DNA from 3 places in the Kitasatospora sp. NPDC001660 genome. Region 1 is predicted to be linked to each of the others. Evidence: predicted binding sites of a transcription regulator. Region 1 holds the regulator's gene; each other region holds the start of a gene.

The links. Region 1 encodes HrcA, which represses chaperone genes, less so after heat shock. Its sites were predicted from a motif close to TTNGCACTCNGNNNNNCNGAGTGCNAA; they were not measured.
Region 2: the regulator HrcA is predicted to act here: its motif matches at 1,841-1,867, upstream of groL (chaperonin GroEL).
Region 3: the regulator HrcA is predicted to act here: its motif matches at 2,927-2,953, upstream of groES (co-chaperone GroES).

Annotation. Positions count from the first base shown of each region.
Region 1 covers NZ_JBSFGU010000014.1:168,236-173,658, reverse strand. The annotation lists gene pspAB (PspA-associated protein PspAB) at 1-91, opposite strand, end outside; gene htpX (zinc metalloprotease HtpX) at 131-1,054, opposite strand; gene hrcA (heat-inducible transcriptional repressor HrcA) at 1,306-2,340, shown strand; gene dnaJ (molecular chaperone DnaJ) at 2,418-3,560, shown strand; gene ACWCXH_RS18105 (16S rRNA (uracil(1498)-N(3))-methyltransferase) at 3,654-4,403, shown strand; gene ACWCXH_RS18100 (S41 family peptidase) at 4,517-5,423, shown strand, end outside.
Region 2 covers NZ_JBSFGU010000029.1:75,044-80,466, forward strand. The annotation lists gene thrC (threonine synthase) at 1-661, shown strand, start outside; gene ACWCXH_RS27000 (MoaD/ThiS family protein) at 690-968, shown strand; gene ACWCXH_RS27005 (cold-shock protein) at 1,512-1,712, shown strand; gene groL (chaperonin GroEL) at 2,024-3,643, shown strand; gene ACWCXH_RS27015 (hypothetical protein) at 3,736-4,086, shown strand; gene ACWCXH_RS27020 (HD domain-containing protein) at 4,083-4,712, opposite strand; gene ACWCXH_RS27025 (PadR family transcriptional regulator) at 4,801-5,184, shown strand; gene ACWCXH_RS27030 (hypothetical protein) at 5,181-5,423, shown strand, end outside.
Region 3 covers NZ_JBSFGU010000013.1:88,870-94,292, forward strand. The annotation lists gene ACWCXH_RS16690 (LysR family transcriptional regulator) at 1-586, opposite strand, end outside; gene groL (chaperonin GroEL) at 731-2,362, opposite strand; gene groES (co-chaperone GroES) at 2,480-2,785, opposite strand; gene ACWCXH_RS16705 (THUMP-like domain-containing protein) at 3,052-4,218, shown strand; gene ACWCXH_RS16710 (polysaccharide deacetylase family protein) at 4,233-5,129, opposite strand; gene ACWCXH_RS16715 (hypothetical protein) at 5,205-5,423, opposite strand, start outside.

The DNA.
Region 1 (5,423 bases):
GGGTGAGCGCGGCCGACGGGATGCCGAACAGCTGGTCGAGGTCGGGCTTGACGGGCTTGGTGCGGCCGAACAGGGCGTCCAGGAATCCCACAGCAGTCCTCTCGCGAAGGGGGTCAGCGGCCGAAGCGGCTCAGCGGCCGAGCTGGGCGGAGATCTTCGCCAGCTGCTCCAGCCGCTTCTCCAGCGTCGGGTGGGTGGAGAGCAGCTGGGAGGCGGTCTCCTTGGCGCTCAGCGCCGGGGCGAAGTAGAAGGCGTTGTAGGGCTGCGCCTTGCGCAGGTCCTGCGTGGGGATCGCGGCGATCTGCCCGGTGACCTTGGTGAGCGCCGAGGCGAGCGCGCTGGGCCGGCCGGTGAGCTGGGCGGCGGCGCGGTCGGCGGCGAGCTCCCGGTAGCGGGACAGCAGCCGGGTGAGCAGGAAGCTGATCGCGTAGACGACGATCGACACCAGCGGGATGACCAGCGCGGCGATGGCCGCGTTCTGGTCGTTGTTGTTGCGCCCGCCGCCGCCCATGAACCCGCCGTACACGGCGATCCGGGTCATCGCCCCGGCGAGGACGCCGAGGAACCCGGCGATCGTCATCACGGCGACGTCCCGGTGGGCGACGTGCGAGAGCTCGTGCGCGAGGACGCCCTCCAGCTCCTCGGGCTCCAGCCGGCGCAGCAGTCCGGTGGTGACGCACACCACGGCGTTCTGCGGGTTGCGGCCGGTGGCGAAGGCGTTCGGCATGTCGTTGTCGGCGACCGCCACCCGGGGCTTGGGCATGTCGGCGAGGGCGCAGAGCCGGTCGATGGTGCCGTGCAGCTGCGGGTACTCCTCGGGGGACACCTGGCGGGCGCCCATCGCCCGCTCGGTGATCTTGTCGCTGAACCAGAACTGGGCCACGAACAGCCCGCCCGAGATCAGGACGATCAGCGGCCAGGCCCCGCGCAGCAGCACGATCAGCAGGCCGGTGAAACCGACGTACAAGAGCCCGATCACGAACATGGTCCCGACCATCCGGCCGGTCAGGCCGCGATCGGGCGCGAATCGGGTGTGCTGGGCCGAGCTCGACATCGCTTGCTCCTCCGTTCGCCGTCCGCTATCGATGCTGCCACCCGGACGGCCGCGGGGCACCACCCCCGCGCCGGGAACTGCGGGCAGGATCACTCCCGCCGTGCCGTTCCTGCCGTCGGACCCGGGCCGTACACTGGCAGGTACGGTTCTGGCACTCGTGCGTTCAGAGTGCCAAAGCCGGGGCCTTCCAGGGCCTGCAACATCGCGATGCGTCACAACGGACAACGTGCGAAGACGGAGGTACGTGCCCCATGGCCGGTGAGGTCCGCCAGCTGGACGACCGCAAGCTCGCCGTGCTCCGTGCGATCGTCCAGGACTACGTGGGCACCGAGGAGCCGGTCGGCTCGAAGGCCCTGGTGGAGCGGCACAACCTCGGGGTGTCCCCGGCCACCGTCCGCAACGACATGGCGGCGCTGGAGGAGGACGGGTACATCCACCAGCCGCACACCAGCGCCGGGCGCATCCCCACCGACAAGGGGTACCGCCTGTTCGTCGACAGGCTCGCCGAGGTCAAGCCGATGAGCGCGCCCGAGCGTCGCGCGATCCGGCACTTCCTGGAGGGCGCGGTCGACCTGGACGACGTCGTCATGCGCACCGTGCGGCTGCTCGCCCAGCTCACCCGGCAGGTCGCCGTGGTGCAGTACCCCTTGCTGAGCCGTTCGACCGTGCGGCACATCGAACTGGTCGCGCTCGCCCCGACCAAGGTGATGCTGGTCCTGATCACCAACACCGGCCGGGTCGAGCAGCGGACGGTGGACTGCCCGGGCACCGTCGGCGAGACCGTCCTGTCGGACCTGCGGGCCCGGATCAACACGCGGGCGGTCGGCCAGCGCCTGCCGGACGTACCGGCGGCGCTGGAGGAGCTGCCCGCGATGTTCGAACAGGTCGACCGGGCGACCGTCAGCACGGTCCTCGCGACGCTGTTCGACACGCTCGCCGAGCAGAACGAGGAGCGGATCATGCTGGCCGGCACGGCCAACCTGACCCGCTTCGGCCACGACTTCCCGCTCACCATCCAGCCGGTGCTGGAGGCGCTGGAGGAACAGGTCGTCCTGCTCCGCCTCCTGGGTGAGACCACGGACGCGGCGATGACGGTCCGGATCGGCCGGGAAATCGCCTACGAGGGGCTGAATTCCACCTCGGTGGTGTCGGTCGGCTACGGTTCGGGCGACGAGAGCGTGGCCAAACTGGGTGTGATCGGTCCGACCCGGATGGACTACCCGGGCACAATGGGGGCGGTGCGAGCGGTGGCGCGGTACGTGGGGCAGATCCTGGCCGAGTCCTAGCAAGGCAGCCGCCGTTGGACATCCGACGGTGGCGTCCAGTCGCAGCACTACTACAGGCGGAACAAGCGGAGCATTAGGTGGCCACGGACTACTACGCGGTACTCGGCGTCCGACGGGATGCGGGGCAGGACGAGATCAAGAAGGCGTTCCGGCGCCTGGCACGCGAACTGCACCCGGACGTCAACCCGGACCCGAAGACGCAGGAGCGGTTCAAGGAGATCAACGCCGCCTACGAGGTGCTCTCCGACCCGCAGAAGCGACAGGTGTACGACCTCGGCGGCGACCCGCTCTCCCCGGGCGGCGGCGGTGGCGCGGGCGGCTTCGGCGCCGGCGCGGCCGGTTTCGGCTTCTCCGACATCATGGACGCCTTCTTCGGCGCCGCGGCCGGCCAGCGCGGCCCGCGCTCGCGCACCCGCCGCGGCCAGGACGCCATGATCCGGCTGGAGATCAGCCTGGAGGAGGCCGCGTTCGGCACCACCAAGGAACTCCAGGTCGACACGGCGGTCACCTGCACCACCTGCAGCGGGGAGGGCGCCGCGCCCGGCACCTCCGCGCAGACCTGTGACATGTGCCGCGGCAAGGGCGAGGTCTCCCAGGTCACCCGGTCCTTCCTGGGCCAGGTCATGACCTCCCGCCCCTGCCCGCAGTGCCAGGGCTTCGGCACCGTCGTGCCGACCCCGTGCCCGGAGTGCGCCGGCGACGGCCGGGTCCGTGCCCGCCGCACCCTGACCGTCAAGATCCCGGCCGGTGTCGACAACGGCACCCGGATCCAGCTGGCCGGCGAGGGCGAGGTCGGCCCCGGCGGAGGCCCGGCCGGCGACCTGTACGTCGAGATCGCCGAGACCACGCACAGCGTCTTCCAGCGGCGCGGGGACGACCTGCACTGCACCGTCACCATCCCGATGACGGCCGCCGCGCTCGGCACCCAGGTGCCGCTGCAGACCCTGGACGGGCTGGAGGAGGTCGACATCCGGCCCGGCACCCAGTCCGGCCAGTCGATCCCGCTGCACGGCCGAGGCATCACCCACCTGCGCGGGGGCGGCCGGGGCGACCTGATAGTGCACGTCGAGGTGCAGACGCCCACCAAGCTCGACGCCGAGCAGGAGGAGCTGCTGCGCCGGCTCGCGGTGCTGCGCGGCGAGGAGCGCCCGTCCGGCCAGTTCGCGCCGGGCCAGCAGGGCCTGTTCTCGCGCCTGAAGGACGCGTTCAACGGCCGCTAGCCGTCCATGGAGGGGTGCCGGGGTCCTCGCCTCGGCACCTCTTTCGTGTTTCCCCCCTCGGGCCGCAGGCCCCACCCCGGAAAGGCTCCGCTCATGACCGCCCCCGTGTTCGTCGTCGAGACCGGGCGGCTCGCCGCCGCCGCGCCCGGGGCCGTGGTGCGCCTGGACGGGCCGGAGGGGCGGCACGCCGCGGCGGTGAAGCGGCTGACGGCGGGCGAGGCCGTCACCCTGGCCGACGGGCTCGGGCTCGGGGTGGACGGGACGGTCGCCGAGGTGCTCGGCAAGGACGCGATCGACGTGACGGTCGCCGCCGTGCGCCGCGAGCCGGAGCCGGCGCCGCGGATCGTCGTCGTCCAGGCGCTGCCCAAGGGCGACCGCGGCGAGCTGGCCGTGGAGACCATGACCGAGGTCGGCGTGGACGTCGTGATCCCGTGGGCCGCCTCGCGCTGCATCACCCAGTGGAAGGGCGACCGCGGCGCCAAGGCGCTCGCCAAGTGGCGGGCCACCGCCCGCGAGGCGGGCAAGCAGTCCCGCCGGCTGCGCTTCCCCGAGGTGCGCGAGCCGATGAGCACCCGCCGGCTGGCCCCCGTCCTGGCCGGGGCCGCGTTCGCCGCGGTGCTGCACGAGGAGGGCGCCGAGCCGCTGGCCACGGCCGCGCTGCCGGCCGCCGGGGACATCGTCCTGGTGGTCGGCCCCGAGGGCGGCGTCTCCCCGGAGGAGCTGGCCGCCTTCGCCGAGGCCGGTGCGAAGCCGCACCGGCTGGGCCCGTCGGTGCTGCGCACCTCGACGGCCGGCGTGGCCGCCGGGGCGCTGCTGCTGGGGCGCACGGGGCGCTGGGCCTGACCGGCCCCACCCGGTACCCGTCCGGTACCCACCCGGTGCCCGTCCGGTCTCCGGCCGGGTGGAGTCGGGTAAAAGAGGCGCGCCTCGTCCGCACACGTGCTTACGCTGGCCGCGTGACGGAACCCCTCAGCTCCTCTGCGGGCGCGTATCTGCGCCACCCTCATCTGCACGGTGACCTGGTCACCTTCGTCGCCGAGAACGACGTCTGGCTCGCCCCGCTGGACGGGGGCCGGGCCTGGCGGCTGACCGCCGATCACCTGCCGGTCCACCACCCGCGGTTCTCCCCGGACGGGCGGCACATCGCCTACACCTCGGCCCGGGACGGCGCGCCCGAGGTGCACGTCGTGCCGGTGGACGGCGGCCCCTCGCGGCGGCTGACCCACTGGGGCAGCGACCAGACCCAGCTGCAGGGGTGGACCGCCGACGGCCGCCCGATCGCCACCACCACCGCCGGGCAGGCCACCTTGCGCCGCACCTGGGCGCACGCGGTGCCGCTGGACGGCGGCGAGCCGGTGCGGCTGCCGTACGGGCCGGTCGGCGGGCTGGCCTTCGAACCGGACGGGGACCGCGTGCTGCTGGGCACCGTCAACAACCGCGAGCCGGCCTGGTGGAAGCGCTACCGGGGCGGCCGGGCGGGCAAGTTGTGGATCGGCCGGAACGAGTTCGTCCGGATCCACGAGGACCTGGACGGGCAGCTCTCCTCGCCGCTGTGGGCGGGCGGTCCCGAGGGGTCGAGGATCGCGTTCCTGTCCGACCACGAGGGCGTCGGCGAGCTGTACTCCAGCCTCCCGGACGGCACCGGCCTGCGCCGCCACACCACCTCCCCGGAGGGCTTCTACGCCCGCAACGCCGCCACCGACGGCACCCGGGTGGTCTGGCACCGGGCCGGTGACCTGTGGCTGCTGGAGAGCCTGGCCGAGGGCGCCGAGCCGCGTCGCCTGGACGTCCGGCTGGCCGGGCCGCGCACCGGCCGCCGCCCGCGCCCGGTGCCCGCCGCGCACTGGCTGGAGGGCGTCGCCC
Region 2 (5,423 bases), on a different contig from region 1:
CGGCGACCCGGCCGGCGAGGGCTGGGGCTTCGTCAACGTCAACCTCCGTCCGTACTACGGCGAGGGCTCCAAGACGCTCGCGTACGAGATCTGCGAGCAGCTCGGCTGGCGGCTGCCGGAGCAGATCGTCATCCCGATCGCCTCGGGCTCGCAGCTCACGAAGATCGACAAGGGGCTGCAGGAGCTGATCGGGCTCGGGCTGGTCGAGGACCGGCCGTACAGGATCTTCGGCGCCCAGGCCGAGGGCTGCTCGCCGGTCTCGGCGGCGTTCAAGGCGGGGCGGGACGTGATCAAGCCGGTGAAGCCGGACACCATCGCCAAGTCGCTGGCGATCGGCAACCCGGCGGACGGCCCGTACGTGCTGGACATCGCGCGGCGCACGGGCGGTGCGGTCGAGGACGTCACCGACGCCGAGGTGGTGGCCGCGATCCGGCTGCTGGCCCGCACCGAGGGCATCTTCGCCGAGACCGCGGGCGGGGTGACCGTCGGCGTGTTGAAGAAGCTGGTCGAGACCGGGCAGCTGGATCCGGCCAAGGAGACCGTCGCGATCAACACCGGCGACGGCCTCAAGACCCTGGACGCCGTCGCCGATGCCGGGATGACCGCGGTCATCCGCCCGACGCTGGAGTCCTTCCGCAGCGCCGGTCTCGCGTCCGCCTGACCCCCCCACCCAGTAGGAGAGCCACGCCATGAGCGCCACCGTCCGCATCCCCACCATCCTGCGCACCTACACCGGCGGAGCCGCCGAGGTGACCGCCGACGGCGGCACCCTGGGCGACGTCATCGCCGACCTGGAGAAGAGCCACGTGGGCATCTCGGCCCGCATCCTGGACGACACCGGCAAGCTGCGCCGCTTCGTCAACGTCTACGTGAACGACGACGACGTGCGCTTCGCGGAGGGCCTGGCGACCGAGATCAAGGACGGCGCCAGCGTCTCGATCATTCCGGCGGTGGCCGGCGGCTGCTGAGCCGCGCCCCGCTCCGACCGGCCGTCCGTGCGTACGGAATTCCGCATTCCGTACGCGCGGACGGCCGCTCGTATTTCGGCGGGAATATTTCCCGGTCGAGTGGGAGTAGAGTGTCGGTCGGCCGGGAACAGGGCTCCCCCTCGCCCTCCCCGCGAGAGCCGCCGCCCCGCCGTCCGCCGCCCCGACCGGCCGGGTCCGGGTCCCGGGAAACATGTCAGGCGGATGTCAGAATTCTCCAGGGGATTTGGGTAATTCGTCCGCTATGTCCGGCGTGAAATGCCGAGTTCCTTCCGGTTCGGCCCGTCCTGTCCCTTGGCGCGGCCCTGGAATTCACCGTGGAGGGCCCTGTTGCAGAGGGCGTCGATCCGGATACATTCAGCCGCGGTCGACGCAATCACCCGCTCACCGGATGCCGTTCGGGGTGGTGGATTGCGGCGTGCACGGCCGCGCCCAGGGGGGGTTCCCCGGGCCGGCCTTCAAACCAACCCGGGCCCGCGACCTGCGGGACCGTGAAGGGCCAGCACAGCACTAGGGGAGTTCGGAATGGCTCAGGGCACCGTCAAGTGGTTCAACGCGGAGAAGGGCTACGGCTTCATCGCGGTCGACGGTGGTGCGGACGTCTTCGTCCACTACAGCGCGATCCAGATGGACGGCTACCGCACCCTCGAGGAGGGCCAGCGGGTCGAGTTCGAGATCTCCCAGGGACAGAAGGGCCCGCAGGCGGACATGGTCCGCGCGGTCTGACCCCCTTCGGCTCCAGGAGCTCGGCGCGGCCCACGGCTGGTGACCACTCGCTTCTCGACGGGCCCGTGCGACACGCGTCGTACGGGCCCGTCGGCGTTCCCGGATCGGTTCCCGGCTTGGCGGTTGGGCTTGCACTCGACCACCCGGAGTGCTAATCATTGGCGTTAGCACTCACAGCTTGAGAGTGACAAGCGGACCGGGTCGGTGAGGCCCTGGGAGCGGTAGGGGAATGGACCCCCGCACACCTTGGCCGTCCGTCGCGGGCACCCCTTGGTCCGAGCAGTCGACCGTGTCCCGGAGGACCACTTCAGATGGCCAAGATCATCGCCTTTGATGAGGAAGCTCGCCGCGGCCTTGAGCGTGGCATGAACCAGCTCGCCGACGCAGTGAAGGTCACGCTCGGCCCCAAGGGTCGCAACGTCGTGCTGGAGAAGAAGTGGGGCGCCCCCACCATCACCAACGACGGTGTCTCCATCGCCAAGGAGATCGAGCTCGAGGACCCGTACGAGAAGATCGGTGCGGAGCTCGTCAAGGAGGTCGCCAAGAAGACGGACGACGTCGCGGGCGACGGCACCACCACCGCCACCGTGCTCGCCCAGGCCCTGGTGCGCGAGGGTCTGCGCAACGTCGCCGCCGGCGCCAACCCGATGGCCCTGAAGCGCGGCATCGAGAAGGCCGTCGCCGCCGTCTCGGACCAGCTGCTGGCCCAGGCCACCGACGTGGAGACCAAGGAGCAGATCGCCTCCACCGCCTCCATCTCCGCCGCCGACACCCAGATCGGCGAGCTGATCGCCGAGGCCATGGACAAGGTCGGCAAGGAAGGCGTCATCACCGTCGAGGAGAGCAACACCTTCGGCCTGGAGCTCGAGCTCACCGAGGGCATGCGCTTCGACAAGGGCTACATCTCCGCCTACTTCGCCACCGACCTGGAGCGCATGGAGGCGACCTTCGAGGACCCGTACATCCTCATCGCCAACTCCAAGATCGGCTCGATCAAGGACCTGCTCCCGCTGCTGGAGAAGGTCATGCAGAGCGGCAAGCCGCTCGTCATCATCGCCGAGGACGTCGAGGGCGAGGCCCTGTCGACCCTGATCGTCAACAAGATCAAGGGCGTCTTCAAGTCCGTCGCCGTCAAGGCCCCGGGCTTCGGCGACCGCCGCAAGGCCATGCTCCAGGACATCGCCACCCTCACCGGCGGCACCGTGATCTCCGAGGAGGTCGGCCTGAAGCTGGAGAACGCCGGTCTGGACCTCCTGGGTGGCGCCCGCAAGGTCGTCATCACCAAGGACGAGACCACGATCGTCGACGGTGCCGGTGACAGCGAGATGGTCGCGGGCCGCGTGAACCAGATCCGCGCCGAGATCGAGAACAGCGACTCGGACTACGACCGCGAGAAGCTCCAGGAGCGCCTCGCCAAGCTGGCCGGCGGCGTGGCCGTCATCAAGGCCGGCGCGGCCACCGAGGTGGAGCTCAAGGAGCGCAAGCACCGCATCGAGGACGCCGTCCGCAACGCCAAGGCCGCCGTCGAGGAGGGCATCGTCGCCGGTGGTGGCGTCGCCCTGCTGCAGGCCGGTGTCGCCTTCGACAAGCTGGAGCTGGAGGGCGACGAGGCCACCGGTGCCAACATCGTCCGCGTGGCGCTGGAGGCCCCGATCAAGCAGATCGCGACCAACGCCGGCCTCGAGGGCGGCGTCGTGGTGGAGAAGGTGCGCAACCTCCCCGCCGGTCACGGCCTGAACGCCGCCACCAACGAGTACGTCGACCTGATCGCCGTGGGCATCATCGACCCGGCCAAGGTCACCCGCTCGGCGCTGCAGAACGCGGCCTCCATCGCGGCCCTGTTCCTCACCACCGAGGCCGTCATCGCCGACAAGCCGGAGAAGGCCGCTGCGCCGGCCGGCGGCATGCCGGGCGGTGACATGGACTTCTGATCCTGGTCGTTCGACCGGATCGGATTCCTGATCGCGTGGGCGGTCCCCTTCGGGGGGGCCGCCCACGCGGCGTTCTTTGGGAGGATTGCCGGATGGCTGACATAGAGACCGCCCTGCACAACGCCCGTGCGCTGATCCTGGCCGACCTCACCGCCCGGGACGTGGCGGACGCCGCCGTCGTCTCGCTCGTGGAGCAGGCCGTCACGCACCGCCGGTGGTGGCTGGAGCAGTGGCCGGACGGCACCGAGTACGTGCTCGGGCTGGTCGCCCAGGACGTCCAGGACGCGCTGCTGGAGGCGTACGGGCGCTGGCCGCTGTGCACCGACTGCGCGGCCGACGGCGACCCGCACGCGCTCGGGGTGGAGCCGGAGTTGGGGCCGGACCCGCACTGGGTGTGCGGCAAGCGGGGCGTCGTCGTCGCGCCGGTGGGGAAGTTGGTCTAGAGCGCGGCGAGTTCGGCCGCCAGGTTGGCGCGGGCGGACGCCGTGAAGCGCTCGTGGGCGGCCGGGGTGCGGTAGAGCGCGGGCAGGGCGAGGAGTTGGCGCAGGACCGCCGCCCGGCCCGCCCGGAAGTCCGGCTCGGGCACGAAGGCGTACTCCCCGCGGACGGCGGCCGCGTAGGCGGCGTACGCCTCCGGGGCGCCGCCGAGCACGGCGAGGTCCGCGTCGCACAGCACCTCGCCGTCGCGGTCGCCCGGGGCGGGGTCGTGGGTGACGGTGAGCAGGACGAGGCGTTCGACCTCGGCGATCCGCTCGGCGGGCAGGCCGGCGGCGGTGAGGGCCCGGACGGCGAGGGCGGCGCTGCGCTCCTCGTTCTCGGAGCGGTCGGGCCGGTAGACGGCGTCGTGGAACCAGGCGGCGAGCCGGACGGCGTCCGGGTCGGCGGCGTGCCCGGCGAGGCCGTCGACGTGCCGCAGGACCGCGCGCAGGTGATCGACGGTGTGGTACCGCCGCTGGGGCTCGGCCCAGCGGCGGAGCAGCTCCCGCCCGTACGGCTCGGGGTCGGCGGTGGTGCCGCAGCGGTGCAGCAGGGCGGTCCAGTCGGCGAGCAGGTCCTCGGTGTTCGGCATGGGCGTCATTGTGCTGGGCGTGTCACAGCCGTGTCGCGGGTGGGGCTGGCGCTGGACCTATATGCCGGTTGACGATATATGTAGACACATGACAGAACGCTCGATGCAGGAGCCGACGCTGCTGCTGCTCACCGCGCTGGCTGACGCCCCGAGGCACGGCTACGCGCTCATCCAGGAGATCGCCGAGATCTCGGGCGGCCGGGTCAAGATGCGCACCGGCACGCTCTACGGCGCGCTCGACCGGCTGCTGGGCCAGGGGCTGATCGAGGTCGCCGCCGAGGAGATCGTGGACGGCCGCGCCCGGCGCACGTACGCGCTGACCGATGCCGGCCGGGGCGCGCTGGCCACCGAGGCCGAGCGGCTGCGGGTCGTGGCCGCCGAGGCGGAGCGCCGCCTGGCCACCGTCCGGTCGGCCCTGAAGGGGAAGCCGAGGCCCGAGGGACGGGCCCTGATGGGGGGGAGTTTCGCATGACCACACCGATGATCGGGGCGCCCTCGACCGCGCTGCGGGCCGCGCTCCGGCTGTACCCGGCCCGCTACCGGCGCGAGCGGGGCGACGAACTGTCCGCGGTCTTCGCCGACGCCACCGCGGAGGCGGGCCGCTCGGCCGTCGCCCGGGAGGTGTTCGACCTGGCCGCGTACGGGCTGCGGGTACGGCTCGGGCTGACCGGCTCCGGGATGCTCGGGCGGGTGCTCGCGCTGGCCGCGCCG
Region 3 (5,423 bases), on a different contig from region 1:
GCAGGGGCGTGACCACCAGATCGGACCAGTCGGTGCCGGCGCTCAGCTGCTGCGCCTCCAGGTTCGCCTCGGCCCGCGCCTCGCGCGGCGTGCCGTGCGCGGGCGTCGGGAGTGCGGCGGCGCCCGCGGACTGCGGGTAGCGGAAGGCCAGCGCGATCTCGCACTCGCCGCCGCGCAGCATCGCCAGCGACTCCGGCGGCTCCGCCTCGACCAGCGACACGCGCACCCCCGGATGGCTGTCCCGCAGGCGGGCGACGGCGGGCGGCACCAGGGTGGAACTCGCGGTCGGGAAGGACACCAGCCGCACCCGCCCGGCCCGCAGCCCGGCGATCGCCGCGACCTCCTCCTCGGCCGCCGACAGCCCGGCCAGGATCCCGGTGGCATGCTTGAGGAGCACCCGTCCGGCCTCGCTCAGCTGCATGCCCCGGCCCGAGCGGACCACCAGCGGGGTGTCCACGGACTTCTCCAGGGCCTTCATCTGCTGGCTGATGGCGGGCTGCGTGCAGCCCAGCTCGCGGGCGGCGGCGGAGAAGGAGCCGGTGCGGGCGACGGCACGCAGGACGCGCAGGTGGCGGGCCTCGATCATGCCTCAGTTATAAGGCAATCTTTGCCATGCGCAAAATTACGCTGATAGTTGAGTCTTCAAGCGGATCCCGGGCCCCGAACGCCGGAGGCCCGGCCCTGCCCCCGGGACGGGAGCGGGACCGGGCCTCCGGTCTACTTCAGGGCCTCAGTGCGAGTGGCCGTGGCCGTGCGAGTGGCCGTGACCGTTGTCGGCGGCCTCCTCCTTCTTCTCCACCACGAGGGTCTCGGTGGTGAGCAGCAGGGAGGCGATCGAGGCGGCGTTCTCCAGGGCGGAGCGGGTGACCTTGACCGGGTCGATGACGCCGGCCTTCACCAGGTCGCCGTACTCGCCGGTGGCCGCGTTGTAGCCCTGGCCGGCCTCCAGCTCGGCGACCTTGGAGGTGATGACGTAGCCCTCCAGGCCGGCGTTCTGGGCGATCCAGCGCAGCGGCTCGTGCAGCGCCTTGCGGACCACGGCGACACCGGTGGCCTCGTCGCCCGACAGGCCCAGGCCGTCGTTCAGCACCTTGGCGGCGTGCACCAGGGAGGCGCCACCACCGGCGACGATGCCCTCCTCGACCGCGGCGCGGGTCGCGGAGATGGCGTCCTCGAGGCGGTGCTTGCGCTCCTTCAGCTCCACCTCGGTGGCGGCACCGACCTTGATGACGCAGACGCCGCCGGCCAGCTTGGCCAGGCGCTCCTGCAGCTTCTCGCGGTCCCAGTCGGAGTCGGTGCCCGCGATCTCGCCCTTGATCTGGGCGACGCGGCCGGCCACGGCCTCGGCGTCGCCGGCACCCTCGACGATGGTGGTCTCGTCCTTGGTGATGGTCACGCGGCGGGCGGTGCCCAGCACGTCCAGGCCGGCCTGGTCGAGCTTGAGGCCGACCTCCTCGGAGATCACGGTGCCGCCGGTCAGGGTGGCCAGGTCACCGAGGATCGCCTTGCGGCGGTCGCCGAAGCCCGGGGCCTTGACGGCGACGGCGTTGAAGATGCCGCGGATCTTGTTCAGCACGAGGGTGGACAGCGCCTCGCCGTCGACGTCCTCGGCGATGATCAGCAGCGGCTTGGAGGCACCGCCCTGCAGGATCTTCTCCAGCAGCGGGAGGAGCTCCTGGATCGAGGAGATCTTGCCCTGGTGGATCAGGATGTACGGGTCCTCCAGGACCGCCTCCTGCCGCTCCGCGTCGGTGACGAAGTACGGCGACAGGTAGCCCTTGTCGAACTGCATGCCCTCGGTGAACTCGAGCTCCACGCCGAAGGTGTTCGACTCCTCGACGGTGATGACACCGTCCTTGCCGACCTTGTCGATCGCCTCGGCGATCAGCTCGCCGACCTGGACGTCCTGGGCGGAGAGGGACGCGACGGCGGCGACGTCGTCCTTGCCCTCGATCTCGCGGGCCACCGACAGCAGGTGCTCGGACACGGCGGCGACGGCCTTGTCGATGCCCTTCTTCAGGGCGGCCGGGCCGGCGCCGGCGGCGACGTTGCGCAGACCCTCGTTGACCAGGGCCTGGGCCAGCACGGTGGCGGTGGTGGTGCCGTCACCCGCGACGTCGTTGGTCTTGGTGGCGACCTCCTTGACGAGCTGCGCGCCAAGGTTCTCGTACGGGTCGTCCAGCTCGACCTCACGGGCGATGGTGACACCGTCGTTGGTGATGGTCGGGGCGCCGAACTTCTTGTCGATCACGACGTTGCGGCCCTTGGGGCCGATGGTCACCTTGACGGTGTCGGCCAGCTTGTTGACACCGCGCTCCAGCGAGCGGCGGGCGTCCTCGTCGAACTGCAGGATCTTCGCCATGTTCCCTATTCCCTCGGGGCTGCGGCCGGCCCACCGGCCGCCGAACTGCGTGAACCAACGACCACGCCCCGGGCCACTGTCGCAAAGGACACGGATCCGGGGCGGGTCGGGACGTCTTTACTTCTCGATGATCGCGAGAACGTCGCGGGCGGAGAGCACCAGGTACTCCTCGCCCTGGTACTTCACCTCGGTGCCGCCGTACTTCGAGTACAGGACGATGTCACCGACGGCGACGTCGAGCGGCAGACGCTGGCCGTCCTCGAAGCGGCCCGGGCCGACGGCCAGGACGACGCCCTCCTGGGGCTTCTCCTTGGCGGTGTCCGGGATAACCAGGCCGGAGGCCGTGGTGGTCTCGGCGTCGAGCGGCTGGACCACGATGCGGTCCTCGAGCGGCTTGATGGCAACCTTGCTGCTGGTGGTCACGTCCGAGCTCCCCTTCGGAGATTACGGGGTTTTCTAACGGGTAGGGGCGAACCTGCGTGCCTGCCGTCGCGGGGGTCAGACATGCGTGATCGCATTAGCACTCCCCTGGTGGAGAGTGCCAAGGACGACCATAGGCCCGTGTTAGCACTCAGTCAACCAGAGTGCCAACGGCGCGCCCGGCCGTCCCGGCCCGCGGACGCGCGGCCGAACCCGCGTGCGGCCGGGCGGACCGGTCACCGCACGCTCCGACCGGCGAGAATGGCCCCGTGGACACCGAGAACCTCCAGCCGCTGCTGACCCCCGAGGGGCAGGACCTGCTCGCCGCACTGCGCGAGTTCACGCCCGAGGAGGAGCTCGCGCTGGCCACCCGGCTGCGCCGCGAGCACCCGGCCGACCTCGTGTCGGCGGCGTTCGGGCAGGCGCGGCTGCGCCAGCGCGCCCGCGCGAAGTTCGGGACGGACGCCGACCTGATGTACTTCACGCCCAACGGCGTCGAGCAGTCCACCCGGCGCAGCGTCGCCGAGTGGCGCGCGCGGCGCTTCGCCGAGCTCGGGGTGCGCCGGCTGGCCGACCTGTGCTGCGGGATCGGCGGGGACGTCCTGGCGCTGGCCCGGGCCGGGATCGAGGTGCTGGCCGTTGACCGGGACCCGGCCGCCTGCGCGGCCACCGCCGCCAACGCCGCCGCGCTGGGCCTCGCCGACCTGGTCGAGGTGTGCTGCGCGGACGTCGCCGAGGTGGACGTCACCGGCTACGACGCGGTGTTCACCGACCCGGCGCGCCGGACGGCGCGCGGCCGGGTGTTCGACCCGGAGGCGTACGCCCCGCCGCTCTCCTGGGCGATCGAGGCCGGCCGCCGGACCCCGATCGGCGCGCTGAAGGTGGCGCCGGGCATCCCGCACGAGGCCGTCCCCGAGGACGCCGAGGCCGAGTGGGTCTCCGACCACGGGGACGTGAAGGAGGCGGTGCTCTGGTTCGGCACCAAGGCGGCCCACCCGCACCGCGCGACCCTCCTGCCGCACGGCGCGAGCCTCACCGGCGGCGACCTGCCCGACCCCGCGGCCGGACCGGTCGGCCGCTACCTGTACGAGCCGGACGGCGCCGTGATCCGCGCCCACCTGGTGGCCGAGGTGGCCCAGCAGGTGGGCGGGCGGCTGATCGACCCGAAGATCGCCTACCTGACCTCGGACGAGCTGGTCCCGACGCCGTACGCGCACGCCTTCGAGCTGACCGACGTCATGCCCTTCCACATCAAGAAGCTGAAGGCCCTGCTGCGCGAGCGCGGCGTCGGCACGGTGGTGATCAAGAAGCGCGGGATGGCGATCACCCCGGAGGAGCTGCGCCGCCAGCTCAAGCCCTCCGGGCCGAACACCGTCACGGTGATCCTCAGCCGCACCGACCACGGGCCGCTCATGATGCTCGGCCGGCCGGTCTGAGCCCTGCGCGGCGCCTACGAGGCGGGGGCCTGGATGTAGTCCTCCAGCCGGGCCACCGAGAATCCCTGCTCCTGGATCCGGGCCAGCAGCTCGCCGAACATCTGGGTCATCGTCGCGCCCTTGAGCTCCTTCGGGCCGCGGAAGTGGGCCAGGATGATGTCGCCCGGCTGCAGCTTCTTGTCCCCCGCCTGGTACTGCATGTCGTGGATCTGCATCGACTCGCGCCACAGCACGATCGCGCGCGGACCGCACTGCTGCACCGAGTTGTTGAGCGTCGGGGTGTTGGCACCGTCCCCGAACGGCGGGCGGAACAGCAGCGGCGCGGTGCCGTACTGCTGGGTGAGCGCGGCCTGGTCGTCGCAGACCTCGGACTTCTGCTTGTCCGGCGTGATCTTGCTCATCACCGGGTGGGTGACGGTGTGGTTCTGGATGTGGTTGCCGAGCGCCTGGAGCGGCTTGAAGTAGCCGTAGTCGTTCTTGACGATGTCCTTGGTCAGGAACATCGAGATCGGCACCTTGAGGTCGGTCAGCATCTCGACGAACTTCGGGTCCTTCTCGGCGCCGTCGTCGATGGTGATGAAGACGACCTTGTCGCTCGTCTTCACGTCGCTGAACACCGGTACGGTGCCGGTCCGTTCGAGCTTGATGGGCTTGTCGGCGGGCGCCGCGGGGGCCGGGGCCAGCGGCTTGAGGTTCCACTTCGCCCACGCGGCATCGCCCGCGGCCGGCGTGGTGGCCGCCGCGGTCGGCGCGCCGCCGCCGGAGGGCTGGGCCGCGGCCGGGGCCGCGCTCGTGGGCGCCGGGGCCGCGCCGGCGCCGTCCCCGTTGCCGCCGCACCCAGTGGCGAGGGCCAGCAGGGCCAGCGCCCCCGCCGCGTACGCCTTGGTCCTGTTCCGCCCGTCCTGCTTCACCGCACCGCGCTCCTGGTCCGTCCGCCGTTTCTCAGCTATGCACGGTAGCGGTCGGCGGGCGGTTCCCGGACCGGCCTACTCGACGTGCTCGCTGGTGAAGGACCAGCGGTGCACCGGCCGGCCGAGCAGCTCGGCCGGCGGGTCGGCGACGGGCACCGGCTCGCCGCTCCACCAGGTGACCAGCAGGACGCGCTCACCCGGGGCGCCGAGCAGTTCGAGGCGCTCCAGGCCCGCCGATCCGCGCAGCGCCGGGATCGCCGTCTCCCGTACCCAGGAGGCGAGTTCGGCCCCGCG